2 regions of the Lysinibacillus sp. SGAir0095 genome follow, and region 1 is predicted to be linked to the other one. Evidence: a T-box and tRNA genes for the amino acid it is inferred to sense, from the RefSeq annotation. Region 1 holds a T-box; the other holds one or more tRNA genes.
The links. The T-box of region 1 lies ahead of tyrS (tyrosine--tRNA ligase). A T-box ahead of a tRNA ligase gene usually reads a tRNA of that ligase, here a tRNA-Tyr.
Positions count from the first base shown of each region.

Region 2: it has a tRNA-Tyr gene. The T-box ahead of tyrS (tyrosine--tRNA ligase) is inferred to sense a tRNA for this amino acid. The anticodon was not compared.

Region 1 is NZ_CP028083.1:514,536-519,637, forward strand. It holds gene C1N55_RS02530 (NAD(P)-dependent oxidoreductase) at 1-422, shown strand, start outside; gene C1N55_RS02535 (SRPBCC family protein) at 658-1,098, shown strand; T-box leader at 1,376-1,628, shown strand; gene tyrS (tyrosine--tRNA ligase) at 1,714-2,928, shown strand; gene C1N55_RS02545 (MerR family transcriptional regulator) at 3,018-3,845, opposite strand; gene norA (multidrug efflux MFS transporter NorA) at 3,955-5,102, shown strand, end outside.
Region 2 is NZ_CP028083.1:265,306-270,407, forward strand. It holds rRNA gene C1N55_RS01235 (23S ribosomal RNA) at 1-2,651, shown strand, start outside; rRNA gene rrf (5S ribosomal RNA) at 2,716-2,831, shown strand; tRNA gene C1N55_RS01245 (tRNA-Val) at 2,842-2,917, shown strand; tRNA gene C1N55_RS01250 (tRNA-Thr) at 2,923-2,995, shown strand; tRNA gene C1N55_RS01255 (tRNA-Tyr) at 3,005-3,088, shown strand; tRNA gene C1N55_RS01260 (tRNA-Lys) at 3,096-3,170, shown strand; tRNA gene C1N55_RS01265 (tRNA-Gly) at 3,209-3,283, shown strand; tRNA gene C1N55_RS01270 (tRNA-Leu) at 3,289-3,377, shown strand; tRNA gene C1N55_RS01275 (tRNA-Arg) at 3,388-3,464, shown strand; tRNA gene C1N55_RS01280 (tRNA-Pro) at 3,471-3,547, shown strand; tRNA gene C1N55_RS01285 (tRNA-Ala) at 3,574-3,649, shown strand; tRNA gene C1N55_RS01290 (tRNA-Met) at 3,672-3,748, shown strand; tRNA gene C1N55_RS01295 (tRNA-Ser) at 3,758-3,850, shown strand; tRNA gene C1N55_RS01300 (tRNA-Asp) at 3,873-3,948, shown strand; tRNA gene C1N55_RS01305 (tRNA-Phe) at 3,968-4,043, shown strand; tRNA gene C1N55_RS01310 (tRNA-Gly) at 4,050-4,123, shown strand; tRNA gene C1N55_RS01315 (tRNA-Ile) at 4,128-4,204, shown strand; tRNA gene C1N55_RS01320 (tRNA-Asn) at 4,213-4,287, shown strand; tRNA gene C1N55_RS01325 (tRNA-Glu) at 4,289-4,360, shown strand; gene C1N55_RS01330 (spore germination protein) at 4,559-5,102, shown strand, end outside.

The DNA.
Region 1 (5,102 bases):
AAGAGCAAGTACACGTAGATGCGGGTCATTCTTTAATCGAGGCACTAAAAGATACGAATACAAGAGCTATTATTGTAGGGGGAGCAGGAAGTCTTTATGTTGACGAAAACAAAACACTTACAGTAATGGAAACACCTGATTTTCCAGCTATATTTGTCCCGACTGCTAAAGGACAAGGACGTAATTTACAAGAATTACAGAAGACTTCTAATATTACATGGACATTTATTAGCCCTTCTGCGATGTTTGATGCTGAGGGAAAAAGAACGGGTGCCTATCAGTCTGGAAAAGACAATCTTTTGGTGAATTCAAAAGGTGAAAGCTATATTAGCTATGCAGACTATGCCATTGCAGTATTGGACGAAATTGAAAATCCACAGCATATAAATGAACGTTTTACAGTTGTCGGCGAAGCAGAATAACTAGTTAGAATTGATATAAATTTAAGCGTTAAATGGAGAGGCACCCTTGGATTAGAGGGTGTCTTTTGTTATTGGGTAAAATTTCGAGGAATTATAGAATCTTGTACTCTTTAAAAACAAGTTATTAGAAGAGGAAATGACTGTAAAATAATGATGTAACTTTATGCTTTTTATGTAATAATTACTTGTAGAAATGTGAATTTACAAATCATACGTAGCGGAAGTGGGGATCATTATGGCAACAGGAACACATACAGTAGAAATTCCAACAGATGTACAAGCAGTTTGGGATTATGTCAGTGATCTTGAAAAATGGGCAACAGCAGTACCAGCCTACAAAGAACATGAAATCATTAGTGAAACACAATCTATTTGGACATTTGAAGGTAATGTGAAAGGGATTAAAAAAACAATACGCGCACAGGTAGATATTACCGAATGGAATGAACCTGCCAATATTAAATTCGAACTAAAAGGCTTATCTGATAACTTTACAGGAAGCGGGCATTTTACTGCACAAGAGGCGAATGGTCATACAACAATGACATGTACAGTGGAAGTTCATGCAGGTGGATTATCAGGTGCGATGTTAACTCCTATTATTAAATGGGCGGTTCCGAAAGTAGCATCCCGTTTAACAGAATCAATTGCACGTAAAATTGCGGTATTCTCATAGTTTTATTTTGGAGACTTGCTCGCAAAACTAGGTGGGTAACCAAGGTACTAATATTTTTTTATACGAGTAAAAAGGGGGCTGTCACAAATGGACGGTCTCTTTTTTCGTTGAGCTACCCATTAAGAAAAGGGGGAGTGGAGTTAATCAATTTAATCTTTTCGTTATGGTCTAATTTTATAAATAATTTAATATTGACAAAATTTAATTTAGAGATAAAATAAATATCAATTAATATCTGCATAACGAAGATTTGTTTAACGCATTTCGGAGTATAAGAACAAAGGCTATGATAAGAAAGAGTAGCAATCATGTAAACAAACAGAAAGTTACCGGTTGATGAGAGGTGCATGTTGAACGATTGTGAATACATCTTGGAGCTGTGTACCGAATAGGATTCCTTAGTAGGCTACACCGGTTGGGCACCCGTCATCATGTGCTAAAAGTATCGTCAAATGACTGTACTTTCAAAGGTAAGTAATGTGAATTACTTATAAATTAAAGGTGGTAACACGAGATGAATCGTCCTTTTGGCTAAGCCAAAAGGGCGTTTTTTTTTATCCCTTTCTTCTTATAGAGCTTGCCATATTAGAAATAATATTCCAAGGAGATGTTAGTATGTTGGTAAAACCTGAAGAACAGCTAAAAATCATTATGAAGGGTGCGCAAACAATTGTAGACCAAGAAGAATTACTAGCAAAACTAGAAAAATCCTATAAGTCCCAAAAGCCTTTAACGATTAAATTAGGGCTGGATCCATCTGCTCCGGATATCCATTTGGGGCATGCGGTTGTCTTAAGAAAAATAAAACAAATGCAAGATTTAGGCCATCATGTCGTGATTATCATCGGTGATTTTACAGGGCGTATTGGGGATCCGACCGGAAAGGCAAAGGGACGTGTGGCTTTAAGTGATGACCAAGTTCAAGCAAATGCGAAAACATACTGTGAACAAATTTTCAAAGTCTTAGATGCGGAAAAAACAATTGTACGGTTTAACAGTGAATGGCTCTCCAAACTAACATTTGAGGAAGTGATTAAATTAGCGGCAACTACTTCAGTTGCAAGAATCTTGGAACGTGATGATTTCCAGAAACGCTACAACAATCAAGTGCCAATCGGTATTCATGAATTTTTCTACCCACTTATGCAAGCATACGATTCAGTAGAGATTAAGGCGGATATCGAATTAGGGGGTACGGATCAAACCTTTAATGTATTAATGGGGCGAACACTACAAAAGCATTGGGAATTAGAAAAGCAGGTAGCCATTTTTATGCCTTTACTGGAAGGTCTTGATGGTGTTGAAAAAATGAGCAAAAGTCTTGGGAATTACATTGGGGTAAATGAGTCGGCAGAGCGTATGTTTAAAAAGGTGATGGAAGTACCGGATCACCTAATCATAAAATACTTTGAGTTAGCGACGGATGAACACCCAGAAGAAATTGAGAAAATCAAAGCTCTTATGAAACAAGGCACAAACCCAAGAGACGTAAAATTAAAATTGGCCGAAATTATTACAAATTTATACTGTGGAGAAGAGGAAACGAAAAGAGCGATTGCCTATTTTAAAGCTGCTTTTAGTAATAAAGGAATTCCTGAAGATATTCCGGAATTATTAATTGAACTTGGAGCGGAGACGGTTCAAGATATTATTCCTCAACTTGTTGAAAAAGGGCTCGTAAATAGCAAAAGTGAATTTTTGCGGTTGATGAAACAAAATGGTGTCCAGCTCAATAAAGAAAAAATAACTGCAGATGATTTAGACCGTGTTCTCATGAACGGAGAAGTACTGCAAATTGGCAAAAAGAGATTTATACGTCTAGTAAAATAGGGGAATGATTAAATTAGTTAGTATGGAGCGATTGCATAGTTAGTGCAATCGCTTTAATACTAACAGTGTGTTGACCCAGAGGAGTCACGCTATTTCTTTTTGACTTGCATCATGATTTTGGTTACGTATTCCTCCGTATGGTTCTTTACAACGGTGTCATAAATATACTCTTCAAAAACATAATCTCCCAAGGTCAGGTTTAACTTTTCCATTTCTGAAAAAAATCGCATATAGGTATTGGGAATGGTTTTTTCATCCCCAATATGATAGCCAATGAGAAAATCTCCCTTTACTGCTTTAAAGTAGGGATGTCCTTCCTTTGGATTGGGTTGCTCAATGTATAAGTAGCTATAGTTGGAGTATTTACCCTGTATGACTTGCTCGCGTTCCGTAATACTCCCAATAGGGTATCCTGAATCAAGATGAGCTACATTCAATTCTTCGATAAAATCTGAAATGACTTCTACAAATTCTTCATCCGATATATTTTGGAATTTTCTACTCAAATACAATGTTGCTTCTGGTAATTGCTCTAGGGTAATCTCATTGAAAGCTAGCGTGGAAGCTTCTTCCATTAATGCTATTTTCGCCTCAATCATTTTTTCCTTCGCTTGAATCTCTTGACGTTTTTTCACAATCTCTTCTTTTTGTTGATACATTAACGACAAAAATCTTTCAGGCGATTTATGCTGCATATATTGTTGGATATCGTTAAGCGACATCCCAAGATCCTTTAATAAATCAATAACAAAAAATAATTCTAGTTGGTTAATCGAATAGTATCGATACCCGTTATCCTTTTTCAATAAAGGAGTTAAAAGCCCGATTTGATCATAATAAAAGAGGGTTTGTTTGTTCACCTTACAAAGCTTCGCAAATTCACCTGTTGTTAAATATTTGCCTTCTTTTTTACTCAATTTTTACAACACCACCCTTGACTATATAGTTACTATATACAATAGGATAAGACTTGTAAATAAACAAACAAAGCGAGTTTGCTTTGCTTTGTTAAGGAGAATGAAATAAATGAAGACACAGAAAATTACCTTGGGATTATTATTGATGAATTTATTCATTGCCTTTTTGGGGATTGGCTTAGTAATTCCAGTTTTACCTACATTGATGACCGAGTTAGGCATAACGGGAACAGTCGTTGGTTATTTAACGGCTGCATTTGCCATTGCCCAATTGATTATCTCGCCGTTTGCAGGGAAAGCTGCAGATAAATTCGGCAGAAAAATTATGATTGTTATTGGTTTGTTTATTTTCGGTATTTCCGAATTATTATTCGGGCTCGGAAAAGAAATCGAAGTATTATTTATCTCACGTATTTTAGGTGGTATAAGTGCAGGATTCATTATGCCAGCTGTTACAGCTTTTATTGCGGATATTACAAATTTAGATAATCGCGCCAAGGCACTGGGGTATATGTCAGCGGCCATTAGTACCGGATTTATTATCGGGCCAGGCATTGGAGGATTTCTTGCGGAATTTGGGACTCGAATTCCATTCTTCTTCGCAGGTGGTCTTGGTATCATTGCAGGATTACTTTCAGTTCTACTATTAAGAGAACCTAATCGTATAGAAGAAACTTTTGAACAGGACGAAGATGGTAAGGTGGGCATCCAACGTATTACGGCTCCAAAATATCTGATCGCGTTTATCTTAATTTTTATTGCTTCATTTGGTTTGGCGGCTTTTGAGTCGTTCTTTAGTTTATTTGTCGATCATAAGTTTGCGTTTAAACCTTCTGATATTGCGATAGTAATTACAGGGGGAGCAATATTTGGAGCAGTTGCACAAGTGATACTATTTGATCGACTTACGCGCATATGGGGAGAAATCAAACTGATTCGATACAGCTTGATATTGTCGGCAGTCCTTGTCTTTTTAATGACCGTTGTACACTCGTATTTCTCTATTTTACTTGTTACATTTATTGTTTTTGTGGGATTTGATTTGTTCCGACCTGCTGTGACATCCTATCTATCGAATATAGCTGGGAACGAACAAGGCTTCGTTGGTGGCATGAACTCGATGTTTACAAGTCTGGCGAATATCAGTGGGCCAATAATAGGGGGGATGTTATTTGATGTAGATATTAACTACCCATACTATTTTGCGACGATAATTCTTGTACTAGGTATCGTTTTAACAATGTTCTGGAAGAAGCC
Region 2 (5,102 bases), 250 kb from region 1:
GCCCAAACCAAGAGGCTTGCCTCTTGGGGTTGTAGGACACTCTATACGGAGTTACAAAGGAATGAATTAGGCGAAGCGATCTGGAAAGGTCTGCCATAGCGGGTAAAAGCCCCGTAGTCGAAAGTTCATTCTCTCTTGAGTGTATCCTGAGTACGGCGGAACACGTGAAATTCCGTCGGAATCCGGGAGGACCATCTCCCAAGGCTAAATACTACCTAGTGACCGATAGTGAACCAGTACCGTGAGGGAAAGGTGAAAAGCACCCCGGAAGGGGAGTGAAATAGAACCTGAAACCGTGTGCCTACAAGTAGTTAGAGCCCGTTAATGGGTGATAGCGTGCCTTTTGTAGAATGAACCGGCGAGTTACGATTACGTGCAAGGTTAAGCTGAGAAGGCGGAGCCGTAGCGAAAGCGAGTCTGAATAGGGCGAATTAGTACGTGGTCGTAGACCCGAAACCAGGTGATCTACCCATGTCCAGGGTGAAGGTGAGGTAACACTCACTGGAGGCCCGAACCCACGCACGTTGAAAAGTGCGGGGATGAGGTGTGGGTAGCGGAGAAATTCCAATCGAACTTGGAGATAGCTGGTTCTCTCCGAAATAGCTTTAGGGCTAGCCTCGTGATAGAGAATACTGGAGGTAGAGCACTGTTTGGACTAGGGGGGCATCTCGCTTTACCGAATTCAGACAAACTCCGAATGCCAGATATTTATACACGGGAGTCAGACTGCGAGTGATAAGATCCGTAGTCAAAAGGGAAACAGCCCAGACCACCAGCTAAGGTCCCAAAGTAATCGTTAAGTGGAAAAGGATGTGGCGTTGCTTAGACAACCAGGATGTTGGCTTAGAAGCAGCCATCATTTAAAGAGTGCGTAATAGCTCACTGGTCGAGTGACGCTGCGCCGAAAATGTATCGGGGCTAAACGATTCACCGAAGCTGTGGATGGACATCTAAGATGTCCGTGGTAGGAGAGCGTTCTAAGTGCGTTGAAGTCAGACCGGAAGGACTGGTGGAGCGCTTAGAAGTGAGAATGCCGGTATGAGTAGCGAAAGATGGGTGAGAATCCCATCCACCGTATGACTAAGGTTTCCTGAGGAAGGCTCGTCCGCTCAGGGTTAGTCGGGACCTAAGTCGAGGCCGATAGGCGTAGACGATGGACAACAGGTTGATATTCCTGTACCACCTCCCCGCCGTTTGAGTAATGGGGGGACGCAGTAGGATAAGATAAGCGTACCGTTGGTTGAGTACGCCCAAGCAGTAAGGCGTGGAAGTAGGCAAATCCGCTTCCTGTAACGTTGAGCTGTGATGGGGAGCGAGTTTCTCGCGAAGTATCTGATTTCACGCTGCCAAGAAAAGCCTCTAGCGAGGCGGGAGGTGCCCGTACCGCAAACCGACACAGGTAGTCGAGGAGAGAATCCTAAGGTGTGCGAGAGAACTCTCGTTAAGGAACTCGGCAAAATGACCCCGTAACTTCGGGAGAAGGGGTGCTCTCAGCAATGAGAGCCGCAGTGAATAGGCCCAGGCGACTGTTTAGCAAAAACACAGGTCTCTGCAAAACCGTAAGGTGACGTATAGGGGCTGACGCCTGCCCGGTGCTGGAAGGTTAAGAGGAGGGGTTAGCGCAAGCGAAGCTCTGAATTGAAGCCCCAGTAAACGGCGGCCGTAACTATAACGGTCCTAAGGTAGCGAAATTCCTTGTCGGGTAAGTTCCGACCCGCACGAAAGGCGTAACGATCTGGGCACTGTCTCAACGAGAGACTCGGTGAAATTATAGTACCTGTGAAGATGCAGGTTACCCGCGACAGGACGGAAAGACCCCGTGGAGCTTTACTGTAGCCTGATATTGAATTTTGGTACAACTTGTACAGGATAGGTAGGAGCCAGAGAACTCGGAGCGCCAGCTTCGAGGGAGGCGTCGGTGGGATACTACCCTGGTTGTATTGAAATTCTAACCCATACCCGTAAGCCGGGTAGGAGACAGTGTCAGGTGGACAGTTTGACTGGGGCGGTCGCCTCCTAAAAGGTAACGGAGGCGCCCAAAGGTTCCCTCAGAATGGTTGGAAATCATTCGTAGAGTGTAAAGGCACAAGGGAGCTTGACTGCGAGACCTACAAGTCGAGCAGGGTCGAAAGACGGGCTTAGTGATCCGGTGGTTCCGCATGGAAGGGCCATCGCTCAACGGATAAAAGCTACCCCGGGGATAACAGGCTTATCTCCCCCAAGAGTCCACATCGACGGGGAGGTTTGGCACCTCGATGTCGGCTCATCGCATCCTGGGGCTGTAGTCGGTCCCAAGGGTTGGGCTGTTCGCCCATTAAAGCGGTACGCGAGCTGGGTTCAGAACGTCGTGAGACAGTTCGGTCCCTATCCGTCGTGGGCGTAGGAAATTTGAGAGGAGCTGTCCTTAGTACGAGAGGACCGGGATGGACACACCGCTGGTGTACCAGTTGTCTTGCCAAAGGCATCGCTGGGTAGCTATGTGTGGACGGGATAAGTGCTGAAAGCATCTAAGCATGAAGCCCCCTCAAGATGAGATTTCCCATTACGCAAGTAAGTAAGATCCCTCAAAGACGATGAGGTAGATAGGTTCGAGGTGGAAGTGTGGTGACACATGGAGCTGACGAATACTAATCGATCGAGGACTTAACCAAATCTTGAATGCAATCAATGTCTTTATCCAGTTTTGAGAGAACAAAGTTCTTTCAACTAAATAAGTCTAGTGATGATGGCAAAGAGGTCACACCCGTTCCCATACCGAACACGGAAGTTAAGCTCTTTAGCGCCGATGATAGTTGGGGGCTTCCCCCTGTGAGAGTAGGACGTCGCTAGACTTATTACCCAGGAGGATTAGCTCAGCTGGGAGAGCACCTGCCTTACAAGCAGGGGGTCGGCGGTTCGAGCCCGTCATCCTCCACCATATATGCCGGTGTAGCTCAGTTGGTAGAGCAACTGACTTGTAATCAGTAGGTCGAGGGTTCGACTCCTTTCGCCGGCATCCTTTTTTGGAGGGGTAGCGAAGTGGCTAAACGCGGCGGACTGTAAATCCGCTCCTTCGGGTTCGGCGGTTCGAATCCGTCCCCCTCCACCATTTGTAAGAGCCATTAGCTCAGTGGTAGAGCATCTGACTTTTAATCAGAGGGTCGAAGGTTCAAGTCCTTCATGGCTCACCAGTTTTATAAAATTTGTGCCAGTATTAATTTCAGTACATGCGGAAGTAGTTCAGTGGTAGAACACCACCTTGCCAAGGTGGGGGTCGCGAGTTCGAACCTCGTCTTCCGCTCCAAATGTGCCGGGGTGGCGGAACTGGCAGACGCACAGGACTTAAAATCCTGCGGTAGGTGACTACCGTACCGGTTCGATTCCGGTCCTCGGCACCATTCATAATATGCGCCCGTAGCTCAATTGGATAGAGCGTCTGACTACGGATCAGAAGGTTGTGGGTTCGACTCCTGCCGGGCGCGCCAATATTTCGAGAAGTAGCTCAGCTTGGTAGAGCACTTGGTTTGGGACCAAGGGGTCGCAGGTTCGAATCCTGTCTTCTCGACCATGTAACTATAAAGTGAAATTTTATTTGGGGCCTTAGCTCAGCTGGGAGAGCGCCTGCCTTGCACGCAGGAGGTCAGCGGTTCGATCCCGCTAGGCTCCACCAATAAAAAAACATATATTATAATGGCGGCGTAGCTCAGCTGGCTAGAGCGTACGGTTCATACCCGTGAGGTCGGGGGTTCGATCCCCTCTGCCGCCACCATAAAATTTCGGAGGCATACCCAAGTCTGGCTGAAGGGATCGGTCTTGAAAACCGACAGGCGGGTTACACCGCGCGTGGGTTCGAATCCTACTGCCTCCGCCATTTTTCTCAAATCATACATAAAGGTCCCGTGGTGTAGCGGTTAACATGCCTGCCTGTCACGCAGGAGATCGCCGGTTCGATCCCGGTCGGGACCGCCATTTTTAATCTCAATAATATGGGTCGGTAGCTCAGTTGGTAGAGCATTAGATTGAAGCTCTAAGTGTCGGCGGTTCGATTCCGTCCCGACCCACCATATAATGCGGGTGTAGTTTAATGGTAAAACCTCAGCCTTCCAAGCTGATGTCGTGAGTTCGATTCTCATCACCCGCTCCAATTGGGGCCTATAGCTCAGCTGGTTAGAGCGCACGCCTGATAAGCGTGAGGTCGATGGTTCGAGTCCATTTAGGCCCACCAAAAATTTTTCCGAAGTAGCTCAGTGGTAGAGCAATCGGCTGTTAACCGATCGGTCGTAGGTTCGAGTCCTACCTTCGGAGCCACGGCCCGTTGGTCAAGTGGTTAAGACACCGCCCTTTCACGGCGGTAACACGGGTTCGAATCCCGTACGGGTCATATTGAGAAATGCCCTAAAGTTAGCCAATAACTTTAGGGCATTTTTTATTTCAATCATACAATATTTTAAAAACCATTAGAAAATTTCTTCTAATGGTTTTTCTTTATATTTATTCTGGCGTATGGATAATCTGAACATTTTATACATAAATAACACTCTCTTGTGCAAAATAAGGAAAAAGCATGGAGTTGCTAAAATTGAATTTTTTTAAGAAATTAATGAAATCAGATAGTGAGCAGGAAAATCAATTTCCTGAACAAACATCGGAAAATGAAATATTAATTAAGAAAAAACATATAGACAGAAGTTTAGCAAACAATTTAAATACAATTAAATCTCTCTATTCTATACCATTGAATTCTGATATTAAAATTCGCCAATTCACTTATGGAGAAATGCAGATAAAGGCGATGGTTGTCTATATAAGTACTATAACAGACGCTCAAAAAATTGATGAATCTATTATCCAGCCTTTGTTAACGAGTCAGTCTTCAAAAGGAGTGGATAATATTATTACCGCCGAGACAATATCAACCGTTAAAGTGATCGAAGATACGGTAAAAGGTATTAATGGTGGAAATACTGTATTGTTTGTAGATGGTGAAGAATGTGCCTATATCATTTCTACTAGCAAGTTTGAGGGGAGAAGTGTTGAAAAGGCAGGGAATGAGGTTGTTATTAAGGGGTCAAAGGATGCTTTTAATGAAATGGCAACCTCAAATATTTCGTTACTTCGAAAGA